2 regions of the Stackebrandtia sp. genome follow, and region 2 is predicted to be linked to the other one. Evidence: riboswitches for the same ligand, from Rfam matches in the RefSeq annotation. Region 2 holds a riboswitch; the other holds the start of a gene.
What was found. Region 2 has a riboswitch for S-adenosylmethionine ahead of VE172_RS18390 (aminotransferase class V-fold PLP-dependent enzyme). Riboswitches for the same ligand answer to the same signal wherever they lie in the genome.
Positions count from the first base shown of each region.

Region 1: another riboswitch for S-adenosylmethionine. It lies ahead of thrC (threonine synthase); the one in region 2 lies ahead of VE172_RS18390 (aminotransferase class V-fold PLP-dependent enzyme).

Region 1 covers NZ_DASQPW010000161.1:4,814-10,543, reverse strand. Annotated here, with positions in the region: partial or broken gene VE172_RS12040 (hypothetical protein) at 1-326, shown strand, start outside; gene VE172_RS12035 (hypothetical protein) at 330-1,112, shown strand; SAM riboswitch class I at 1,178-1,284, shown strand; gene thrC (threonine synthase) at 1,331-2,602, shown strand; gene VE172_RS12025 (hypothetical protein) at 2,912-3,166, shown strand; gene VE172_RS12020 (hypothetical protein) at 3,178-3,783, shown strand; gene VE172_RS12015 (hypothetical protein) at 3,776-4,291, shown strand; gene VE172_RS12010 (hypothetical protein) at 4,389-4,646, shown strand; gene larE (ATP-dependent sacrificial sulfur transferase LarE) at 4,844-5,698, shown strand; gene VE172_RS12000 (YciI family protein) at 5,695-5,730, opposite strand, start outside.
Region 2 covers NZ_DASQPW010000237.1:10,215-15,944, reverse strand. Annotated here, with positions in the region: gene VE172_RS18400 (hypothetical protein) at 1-68, opposite strand, end outside; gene VE172_RS18395 (PrsW family intramembrane metalloprotease) at 251-1,648, opposite strand; SAM riboswitch class IV at 1,759-1,876, shown strand; gene VE172_RS18390 (aminotransferase class V-fold PLP-dependent enzyme) at 1,910-3,289, shown strand; gene VE172_RS18385 (endonuclease/exonuclease/phosphatase family protein) at 3,343-5,118, opposite strand; gene VE172_RS18380 (heavy metal translocating P-type ATPase) at 5,307-5,730, opposite strand, start outside.

The sequences.
Region 1 (5,730 bases), on a different contig from region 2:
TCAACGACGCGGGCTGCTCCTACGGCATCGAGGCCGCCTACCAGAGCGATGACGGGCACATGGGCATCGCGCAGCTGATCCTGGTGTTCGGCGACAGCGGCTCCGCCCTCGATGCGTCCGATTTGGACTTCACGAGTTTCAAGTTCCACTCCGAAAGCGGCATCTACGACGAGTCCCGCGAGGTCTACGGCTACGTGGAGCCCAACGGCCGCTACCTGGTCGCCACGATCGGCGCCATCGACACCGACGACAAGCAGGTGGTGGACACCTCCACCGAGGTCCTGGACGCGTTCCACACCGACCACGCCTCGGAACTTCCCTGGTAGACCGTGACATTCCCGCCCGCCGACCAGACCTTCCCCGACCCGACCGCGGCGCCGGGTCCGGTCCCGCCGCCGCCTCCAACGAAGTCCACATCGGATGAACCGTCGGAGCCCGGGCCCGACCTCCCCGGGGATCGCCCGACCCCGGCCGCGCCCCCGCCCTTCCCCCCGATCCCGCGCGCGGGCGTCACCGCCACGCCGCTTCCGAGGCCGCGCCGGTCGGGGCTGTCGACGACGCTGGGCCTCGTGGTGGGGGTCGGTCTGATCATCGTCGTGGCCCTGGTCGCGGGGATCGTGGTGATGGCGGCCGACTCGGCCTCCCACAGTGGAGGCGGGACCCCGGGCAGGATCAGCGCCTCCGACTACGACCACGACTGGCATTTCAAGCTGGGCGACGTCAAGCTGGATGCCAAGCACCTCAAGGGCTGGGACTTCGAGCGCTGCGGCTTCGCCCACTCCTCGAAGCTGCCCAAACTGGGGTGCCGTTACGGCGCCGAGGTCAGCTACGCCGCCGAGGGCGGGGATCTCAAGCTCACCAACCTCTTCGTGGTGATGTCCAGCAAGAAGGCCGCCAAGCGACTGACGGACGACATCTCCCGCCGCGACCTCACCATCAAGAAGCTCGGGCGCCTGCCTCACCCGGCGTACGAGGACTGGGTGATCGGCGTCGACAGGCAGGTCGCGGTGATCACGGTGTGCACGGCCGCCAAGTCCGTCGACGCCGCCGTCGCCAAGCGGTATCTGCACTACATGAACGCCGACGAATCCGCCGCCCTCGTCTGGCGCTGAGCCGTTCGCGCAGGTGACGGCCGTCATGGTGGCGGTCCCCGCGGGCGTGGCGTAGAATCCGCCGTACTTCATCCAGAGCGGTCGAGGGAACGGCCCGTCGACACCGCGGCAACCACCCCGTGCGGGCAGGTGCCAAATCCGGCCGATGCTGAACGCGTCGGGAAGATGAGGCTGCGGCTTCCTTCGCGGGGAGTACACGGCCCCCGCGTACGAAGGAGATCAGCGTGAGCGCGTCCGTCGCCACCACACCATTCACCGACAGCCCCGCCACCGGCCTGGTGTGCCGCAACTGCCAGGCCACCTACCCGCTGGCCGCCCAGCACGCCTGTTGGCAGTGTTTCGGCCCGCTCGAGGTCGACTACGACGCCGCCGCCCTGGCCCGCGTCACCCGCGAGCGGATCGAGGCGGGCCCGAACAACCTGTGGCGCTACGCCGCCCTGCTGCCCGCGGGCGTCGACCCGTCCACCCGCGTCACCCTCAACCCCGGCATGACCCCGCTGATCAGGGCCGACAACCTGGCCCGCGAGCTCGGCATGAAAACCCTGTGGGTCAAGGACGACAGCGCCAACCCCACCCACTCCTTCAAGGACCGCGTGGTCTCGGCGGCCCTCACGGCGGCCTCCCAGCTCGGCTTCGAGCGCTTCGCCTGCGCCTCCACGGGCAACCTCGCCAACTCGGTGGCCGCCCACGCGGCGCGCGCGGGCAAACCGTCCATTGTCTTCATCCCTTACGACCTGGAGCCCGGCAAGATCATCACCACGGCGGTCTACGGTGGACAGCTGGTGGCGATCGAGGGCAACTACGACGACGTCAACCGCCTGTGCGGCGAGCTCACCGAGACCGACGAGTTCGAGGACACCGCCTTCGTCAACGTCAACGTGCGCCCGTACTACGCCGAGGGCTCCAAGACACTGGGCTACGAGGTCGCCGAGCAGCTGGGCTGGCGGGTGCCCGCCCAGGTGGTGATCCCGATGGCCTCGGGCGAGCTGCTCACCAAGGTGGACAAGGCATTCACCGAGATGGCGGAGATCGGGCTCGTGGACTCCGCCGAGCAGCGAGTGTTCGGGGCCCAGTCGCGCGGCTGCAACCCGATCGTGACGGCGCTGGAGAACGACACCGACGACATCGTCCCCGTGAAGCCCACGGGCATCGCCAAGTCGCTCAACATCGGCGACCCCGCCGCAGGCCCCTACGCCATCGAGGCGGTGCGGCGCAGCGGCGGCTGGATGGCCGACGTGGACGACGACGAGATCCGCGATGGAATTCGGCTGCTGGCCCGCACCACGGGTGTCTTCGCCGAGACGGCGGGCGGAGTGGTGGTCGCGACCCTGAAGAAGCTGCTGGCCCAGGGCAGGCTCGACCCCGCCGCCGAGACCGTCATCTACAACACGGGCGAGGGCCTGAAGACCCTGGACGCCGTCGCCGCGGGGCCGACCCACCAGGTCAAGCCGTCGCTGAAGGCGGCCAGGGAGGCGGGGTTGCTCGGGTGAGACCCGACTGAGGCACTGTAGACATTTCGCTATCTCAAGGCGGGTCACCCGATCGGGGGGACCCGCCTCGCGTTGTTGTCGGATAGCCGACAGGCGGATCGCGCGGAGATCGGACAAGCGATTTACTGTTCATTGAGTGTCACTACGCCGTTGCTCGACGGTGGGAAGCGCTGGGCGGCAAGCGATGAGCCCGCATCAATTCATTGATGTAGTGACATTGAGGAATCGATGCGCCATGCCCGCAGTCTTGATCGTCCTCCGTCGACCCGCAAGTGGACACGGAAGTGTCGGCGTGGCGGTGGGGACGCCATGACCGACATCGTGAAGATCGAAATGCGCGCGGTGCTGGAAGAGCTCGATGCCATACGCCGCTTGGCGGACAGCGTGAAGAAGGGTTATGGCGAGGCGGCCCAGGTCATCGGCGCCTACAGCGATGGCTCGGCACGGGACGACGCGCGCGATGCCGTTGGTGAGTTCGATGCCGCCAGCCGCGCCACCCAGGACTGTGACGTGGCGGTGCAGCGTGCCGCCACGGCGATCCAGAACTTCAGGAACAGGATCTAGGGGGGACAGCGATGACGAGGAGCATCATTGCGATCGGGCGAACGCTGGGGCCGTGCTACGACGACAAGGGTGAGTTCGCGTACGTCGAGATTCTCATCGGGGACGAGCTGGAAAGGTTGACGTTCAACGAGACTGGCGTGTGGGTGATGGCCCACTCGAATCCGCGAGCACACTATGAGACGAGATTCGATCGCGACGCGCTGCGGCGCGCCGTCCATGACAACAATGACAAGCTGAGCGATCGCGACCTCGAACACATCATCGACAAGCTGATCGGGATGAACGCCCTGGTCGAGGTGGACCTCGCCAACGATCCATTGGAACCATTCCTGCGCGAGTACATCCTGATGCCCACGGCGAGCAGTTTCGGCAACTCGCCGACCGATCCCGACCTCTACGCCATCGGCAACAACGGCGAGGAACAGTTGAGTGTCGACAGTTGGACGCGGATCCTGTGGGCGGGTTCGCATCGCGACGGATCGATCTGGAACGGCTGCGCACTGCTGGCCGCCGAGTATCCCGACGAGACCCCCGAAAGCGTCGCGGGGCACCTAGCGGAGATGCTGCCCGTGATCGTCGCATCCGAATGTGGCTATCTGGAGCCCGTCCATGGGTAAATACGGCGGGACACGCAGCAGCAAACACGGTAAGCGGCAACGGTTTCGCGAATCGCTGCGACGCCAGGGCGGCGTGTGGTTCGCCAGCGTCTTCGGTGAGGGCACCAGGTCCGCGGTCACCATGACGGCTGTTTCTCTCGGATGGATCGCGGGCGATTACGTGGGCGCGATCGTCGGCGTCGCGGTGGGCGAGGCCACGAAAATCGCCTACACGGCTTGGAACGGATCTCGCGGGCCGTCAAGCTTCACCAATGTCGGCGAGCTGCGGAGGGCCGTTGACGACACCGTCCACCTCGTTAAGACCGATGTGGACGCACTGGTGTCCACCATGAAGTCTCGGCTGCGTGACGCGCTTGCCAGGGTGATAAAGGAAACCCAGGACTCGGGCCTCGAAGAGGTCCCAGAAATGGTGTCCGCCTTGGAAAGCGGCATGGAAGCCTGCGAACAGGCGTTGGCGCACTCGTCCAGTGCCGCGGCCCAAGCGTCCGCCTGGGCGAGCGGTGCCTGAGGGCACGGTGTCCCACGGCGCGACCGAACCATCGATTCGGGCACGGGAGAACCGTCTTGAGACACGACTCCGTACCCCCCGAGGAGGAAAACCACCCATGTCCATCGCGGAAGTAAAGGCACAGACCCAACAGGCCATCGAACAGTCCAATGAGTGCATCAGCTTCATCGAATCCGCCAAGACGGCGATCGACAATGCCGTCTCGGCGATCCAGGAGGCATCGCAGGACACCAGCCACGACAAGCCCCGAGAGGCCATGTCGTTTTGGGAGGACGTCCGCTCCAAACTGGACGAGGCCGTCCAGTCCTCCATGGCGGGCAGCTCCGCCGCCGAGGACTACATCAACAGCATCTGAGGAGCTGTCTTTGAACGTCCGATTTACCCGCTGGCGGGGTTGTCGTCGTCGCAAGTGCCATAAGCACTAGCTCCTCCTCCGCCTTGCCAGCGAACAAATCGACCTGTTCGACGCCAACTCCTCGATGTCGAGAAACGGCATCTCGCCATCGACCCGAGTCTGAGCCGCCGCACGGCCCCCGACGTAGGCTTCGCGGCATGACCACTGGCCTCGACGCAACTCTGTGCGCCGCGCTGGACGATCTCCAGCGGCGGTTGCGTGGGTACGGCTCGCTCATGGTGGCTTTCTCGGGCGGGGCGGACTCGGCGTTTTTGCTGGCCGCGGCCGTGCGCGCGCTCGGCGCCGACGCCGTGACCGCCGCGACCGCCGTGTCGCCGAGCCTGCCCGAGTCCGAACTGGATGGTGCCCGCGGGTTCGCCCGCGGCCTCGGGGTGGTCCATCTCACGCCGGGCACCGACGAGCTGTCCCGCGAGGGGTATCGCGCCAACGCGGGCGACCGCTGCTACTTCTGCAAGTCCGAGCTGCTCGACACCCTGGCGCCGCTGGCCTCCCAGCGCGGCGTGGCCCACATCGCCACGGGGACCAACGCCGACGACGCCATCGCGGGCTTCCGCCCGGGCATCCGTGCCGCCGCCGAGCGGGGCGCCGTCACGCCGTTGCGCGACAGCGGCTTCACCAAGGCCCAGGTCCGCGCCGCCTCCCGCGACTGGGGGCTTTCCACCTGGGACAAGCCCGCCGCCGCCTGCCTGTCCAGCCGCATCGCCTACGGCATCGAGGTCACCAGCGGCGGCCTGGCACGGGTGTCGCGCGCCGAGACCGCCCTGCGGCTGTCCCTGCGCGACGCGGGAATCGCCGTCCGCAATCTGCGCGTCCGCGATCTGGGCGACGACCACGCCAGGGTCGAGGTCGACGCCGACCTGGTCGACGCGGTCGCGGCGCGACCCTCCCTGTGGAACCCGCTCGACGGCTACCGCCGCGTTTCCCTTGACCCCCAAGGGTTCCGCTCGGGGTCGATGAACGAGATGCTCCCCGACCCCGAGCACTACCGCTAGTTCGGCAGCACGGGCCAGATCTCGATGGTCTC
Region 2 (5,730 bases):
GCGTTGGCGGGCATGGGGGTGAGCACGGCGAGCGCCACCGCCGCCAGCAACAGAATCAGGCGTTTCATGGTTGCCGATTGTGGCACCGCCCGCACCCGAAGTACGGGAGGCGCGCGTGGCGGCGGAACTCAGTAGGGGCGCGGGCTCCAGGCGCAGGAACCGCCCGGTGGTGCATTTACCCACCCGAGCTCAGTAGGGGCGCGGACTCCGGGCCCAGGAACCGCCCAGTGGTGCATTTGCCCACCCAAGCTCAGTAGGGGCGCGGACTCCAGGGCACTCCCGGCGGCGGCGGGGGCGGCGGAGCCGGGGCCACGATGATCGGCATCGGCATCACCGGGGCTGCGGGCGGGTTGACCTGGCGGACCGAGCCGTCGGGGAACTGGATCTGGTAGTAGCGGCCGTCCCACATGGCACGCGGCATGGCCGGGTCGGCGTTGGCGAACACCTCGCGGCAGGCGACGATCGCCTCCAGCAGGGCCTGCGCGCGGGCGCCGTCGTCCGGGTGGGACACGCCGCGGCGGTTGGCGTCGCGCAGCAGGGCCAACTGCGTGGCCAGGTGCTGGTAGTCGCGCATCGCCTTGATGCCGGCGTCGCCGGCGACCCGCCGGGCCCAGCGGCGCGCCGAGGTGCGGCGGCGATAGGTGGCCAGGGCGGCGATCTCGGGAGGCGAGAACCAGCCGGCGTCCACGTAGTCGGCCAGCACCGCCACGGCGAGCCGCGCCTCGGAGGCCCGCACCCACAGAGCACCGCCCACCGCGGAGAAGAAGATCGGCATCATCACCGACAGGTAGCCGGAGAAGTAGACGGCCGCCCCCATGGACGCCAGCAGGTTCCAGCTGGCGTGCAGCAGCATGGCCACCAGCAGCATCGCGATCGGCAGCAGCCAGCGGGCCGCCCGGCGCCGGGCGCGGCGCCGGGAGAAGCCCAGGCCGATGGCGGTCATCGAGGTGAACAGCGGGTGGGCGAAGGCGCTGAACAGGATGCGTCCGACGAAGGTGATCGTCACGAGCATCGCGCCGCCGGCCACGCCGCCGGAATGCGAGCCCTCGGCGTAGCCGCGCCCCAGGTAGAGGATGTTCTCCACCATGGCGAAGCCCACCGCCGACAGGCCACAGTAGAGCAGGGCGTCGACCATGCCGGTGAAGTGGCGGCGCCGGAACCAGAAGATCAGCAGCGGCCCCAGGGCCTTCATGCTCTCCTCGATCACCGGGGCCACGGTGGTGGCGGTGAACAGGTCCGCCCAGGTCTGGCCCTGCGGCGGCGCCCACGGCCAGTCGACCTTGCTGTACAGATACCCGCCCAGGGTGTTGACGCCCAGCGCGACGGACGTCGCGACGCAGGCCCCCCAGCCGAAGCAGAACACCAGGTACTTGGCGGGCTTGGGGTTGTAGCGCCCCAGCCACAGGAAGGCCGCGACCAGAAACGGCACCGGCAGGATCGCCGCCGACACCCCGATGATGGTGGCGCGCGGGCCCAGGCGATACCCGGTCGCCCACCACATCACCACGGCACCGGCCGCCAGCAGCACGATGATGCCCCCCATCACCAGGAATCGCCGCCAGGAGAACCCGTCCTGCGGGCTCACCTGTGGACGGCTCGCCTCGGGTTGAGGTGGCGAGGCCGGGCTGCCGGGCTGCACGCTCGTCATGGCCACAGCGTATCGACGCGCCCGTCGCCGCGCTCGACCGATCGGGGCCGACATCTCATTCACCGGTATCGGGTGGACGCGCCCGGCCGGGCCGGTTATTCTCGGCCCCAGGTCACGAGCGACAGTGCGAAGCCCCGGCTGGCTGTCCGGCAACCCAACTCCGCGTGGGGGTGCCCCGGGTGAGGACCGGGTCCGTGCGCCAATCCGCGTGCCGGACAAGCGCGGACCCCTCGCGGGTCCCCGAGACTCGCTGGAGGCCAGGTGTCCACGTCGACCCTGATCAATCGCCCGAATCCCACCCTGCCAGTCGTGCGCCGCGAGGCCGCGCTGGCGCCGCTGCGGCGTCCCCGCCGCGACCGCCGCCTCGAGGTGATCGAGGCCCCCGATGTGCCGCTCGTGGACGGGCGCCGGGTGCGTTACGCCAACTTCGACTACGCCGCCAGCGCCCCGGCCGTGCGGGCCGCCGCCGATGCCGTGGCCGAACTGCTGCCCCGCTACACCGCCGTCCACCGTGGAGCGGGCTGGCTGTCACGGGAATGTACCCGCTCCTACGAGCGGGCCCGCGCCCAGGTGGCGCGCTTCCTGGGCTGCCGCCCCGACGACCACGTCGTGTTCACCCGGCACACCACCGAGTCGATGAACCTGCTGGCGGGCGCGCTTCCGGAGGGCACCCGGGTGGTGGTGTTCGACTCCGAGCACCACGCGAACCTGCTTCCCTGGCGGGAGCCGATCCGGCTGCCGATCCCCGACTCCCCCGCCACCGCGGTGCGTTCCATCGTGGCGGCGCTGGAGGTGCTGGGGAGAGACAAGCCAGTGCTGGTCGCCATCACCGGCGCGTCCAATGTGACCGGTGAGCTGTTCCCGGTGGCCGAGATCTGCGTGGCCGCCCGCAGGTTCGGCGCCCGGGTGCTGTTGGACGCCGCGCAGCTGGCGCCCCACCGCCCCGTCGACATCGCCGCCCTCGGCGTGGACTACGTGGCGTTCTCGGGCCACAAGCTGTACGCGCCGTTCGGCGCCGGTGTGCTGGCCGGGCGCGGCGACTGGCTGGACGCCGCCGCACCGCACCTGTCCGGCGGCGGCGCCACCGCCGAGGTGGGCGACGCGACCTGCGACATCGCGTGGAAGCGGGGCCCGGCGCGGCACGAGGCCGGCAGCCCCAACGTGCTGGGGGCCGTGGCGCTGGGCGCCGTGTGCGAGGCGCTGAACGGCGAGGTGTGGGAGGCGCTGGTGGCGCGCGAGGAGGCGCTGCGCGAGCGGCTGGCGCGCGGCCTGGCGGGTATCGACGGCGTCGCCCGGCTGCGGCTGTTCTCCCCCGGCGCGGCGAGCGTCGGCACCGTCGCCTTCGTCATCGAGGGCCTGAACTCCGGCGTGGCCGCCGCCGCGCTGTCGGCCGAGTACGGCATCGGCGTGCGCGACGGGTTGTTCTGCGCGCATCCCCTGACCCGCAGGCTGCTGCTGGATTCGCGGGCGAATGTGGACGGTCAGGCGCTGCGGGCCAGCGTGGGGCTCGGCACCACCACCGCCGACGTCGACCGGCTCGTCGAGGCGGTGGCCCGGCTGGCCGCCGACGGACCGGCCGTGGAGTACGCGGTCGTGGACGGCCGCCACGCCCCCGTGGACGACCCGCGCGAGTCCTACTAAAAGGAATGGGCCGCAAGGAGAATCTCTCCCTGCGGCCCATCGGTTCGAGGGTCTTACAGCGTCATGGTCACCAGGCTCGGGTCGTGGTCCGAGGCCTGGTCGTAGAACTCGGAGTTGACGTGCACCACGTCGAGCGAGGCGGCGTCGGCGAGGTTTCCGGACGTGAGGATCTGGTCCAGCACCTGCGAGTTGCCGCCGTACACGTAGCTGTAGCGCTCCGCCTCGTCGAGCGAGTCGTAGGCGCTCTTCAGCACGCCGCCGTCGGTCAGCTTGCCCACCGTGTCGGAGAACTCGAAGTCGTTCATGTCTCCGAGCACGATCACGTTGGCGTCCTTGACGGTGTCCTCGGTCTTCTTGACGAAGTCGTGGATCAGGGTGGCCTGCTTGTGGCGCTGGTCCTCGCTGGAGTTCGTCGGCGGCTGGTAGCGGCCCATCAGCGGGTCGTCGCCGCCCTTGCTGTTGAGGTGGTTGCCCACCACGATCAGCTTCTTGCCGTTGAAGGTGAACTCGCCGGCCAGCGGCTTGCGGGAGTCCTTCCACGCGTCCTCGGTCGGCGCGATCCGGCCCGGCGACAGGGTGAGGCCGTCGGCGTTGACGTCGACGGGCGTCGTGGCGTCGCCGCCCTTCTTGTCGGTGAACTTCACCCGGTCGGGGTTGAACAGGAATGCCGACCGGATGTTTCCGCCCGGCTCGCCGCCGTCGGCGTCGTTCTCCGGGTCGATCTCGCGGTACTCATAGGTTGGTCCGCCGGCGGCCTTGACCGCGGCCACCAGCTTGTCCAGGGTCTTGTCGGCCGCGACGGTGCCGTCGTCGGTCGCGCCGTTGTTGTCCTGGATCTCTTCCAGCCCAACGATGTCCGGCGAGGCCAGGTTCTTGGCGATGTTCTCGCCGTGCCGGTCGAAGGCCGCCTGGTCGTCGCCCGGGTCGAGGTTCTCCACGTTGTACGTCGACACCGCGAGCTTGTCGCCCTGCGGCTTGGCGGTCTCGGGCTTCAGGCCGCCGCTGGTGACGTCCGGGGCCTTGAGCGCCTCGAGCTTGTAGTCGCCGAAGCTGTAGTCCAGTACGCCGGAGACGTCGCCCTTCAGGGTGTCGCCGACGTTGGCGTTGGGCATCTTGGCCAGCCCGTCGTCCAGCGTGACGCGCTCGGTGTTCGGGTCGTCCTTGGTGTACTTGACGCCGCCGCGCTTGGTGCGCAGGTCGCCCTTGTTGCCGGGCAGCACGGTGATCTCGCCGTTGGACGTGGTCGGTCCGACCACGCCGGAGTCGGTCACCTTGACCAGCATGCCCTCCATCGACTCGTAGAAGTCCAGGGCATTGGACTTCGGGTCGAAGGCGGCCTTCTCGACGTCGCCGGGGCTGTCGGAGCGGATCTTGTCGGGGGCCTCGCGCCCGCCCGGGCCGATCAGCGTCGCGTCGGGCACCTTGCCGGTGCCGTCCTTGGTCACCTTGGGGGTGGTGATCTCGGTGGTGGACAGGTTGTTGGCGGCGTTGCCGGGGCGGTACTCGTCCACCTTGCCCGACACCTTCACCGCGTCGCCGGCCTTGGCGTCGGGGGCGGCGTTGGCGTAGACGTAGATGCCGTCGCTGGTGGCGTCGTTGTCGTCGGGCTCGGCGCTTTGCATCCAGAAACCCTTGGGGCCGACGGCTGTCACGATGCCGGGAATGTCCGTGACGTCCTGGCCCGCTACGGGGGACACGTGGGCGGAGCCCTGGATGTCGGCGATTGATTTGGCGTCATCCGCCATGGCTACATTGGCCGCCAGCAGCGGGAGCCCGATGGCCCCGACGGCCGCCGCGGCCAGCAGCGCACGCTTAGTAGGGGGTCGCATATATAAATCTCTCCAAGTGGGGGTCGGTTTCCCCTTCCTATCCGATGTAGTGCGGGCAAAGCAATACCGGGACGGGAACAATTCGCCGACTTCAATGTGAACGGCGGGAGATTTATGGAGGATTTGAAGACGGACATACCGATTCCGCGCCCACGTGATCACTGTGGGCGCGGAATCGGTATGAGTCCCTAGTGGAAGCGGCGCAGGCGCAGGCTGTTGCCCACCACGAAGACCGAGGAGAAGGCCATGGCCGCCCCGGCGATCATCGGCGACAGCAGGCCGAAGGCCGCCAGCGGCAGCGCCGCGACGTTGTAGGCGAAGGCCCAGAACAGGTTTCCCTTGATGGTGCGCAGCATGCGGCGCGACAGGCGGATCGCGTCGACGGCCGCGCTCAGGTCGCCGCGCACCAGGGTGAGGTCGGACGCCTCGATGGCGACGTCGGTGCCGGTACCCATGGCGATGCCCAGGTCGCTGGCGGCCAGGGCGGCGGCGTCGTTGACGCCGTCGCCGACCATGGCGACCCGGTGCCCGGAGTCCTGAAGGGACTTGACGACCTCCACCTTGTCCTGGGGCAGCACCTCGGCGTGCACGGCGTCGATGCCGACCTCGGCG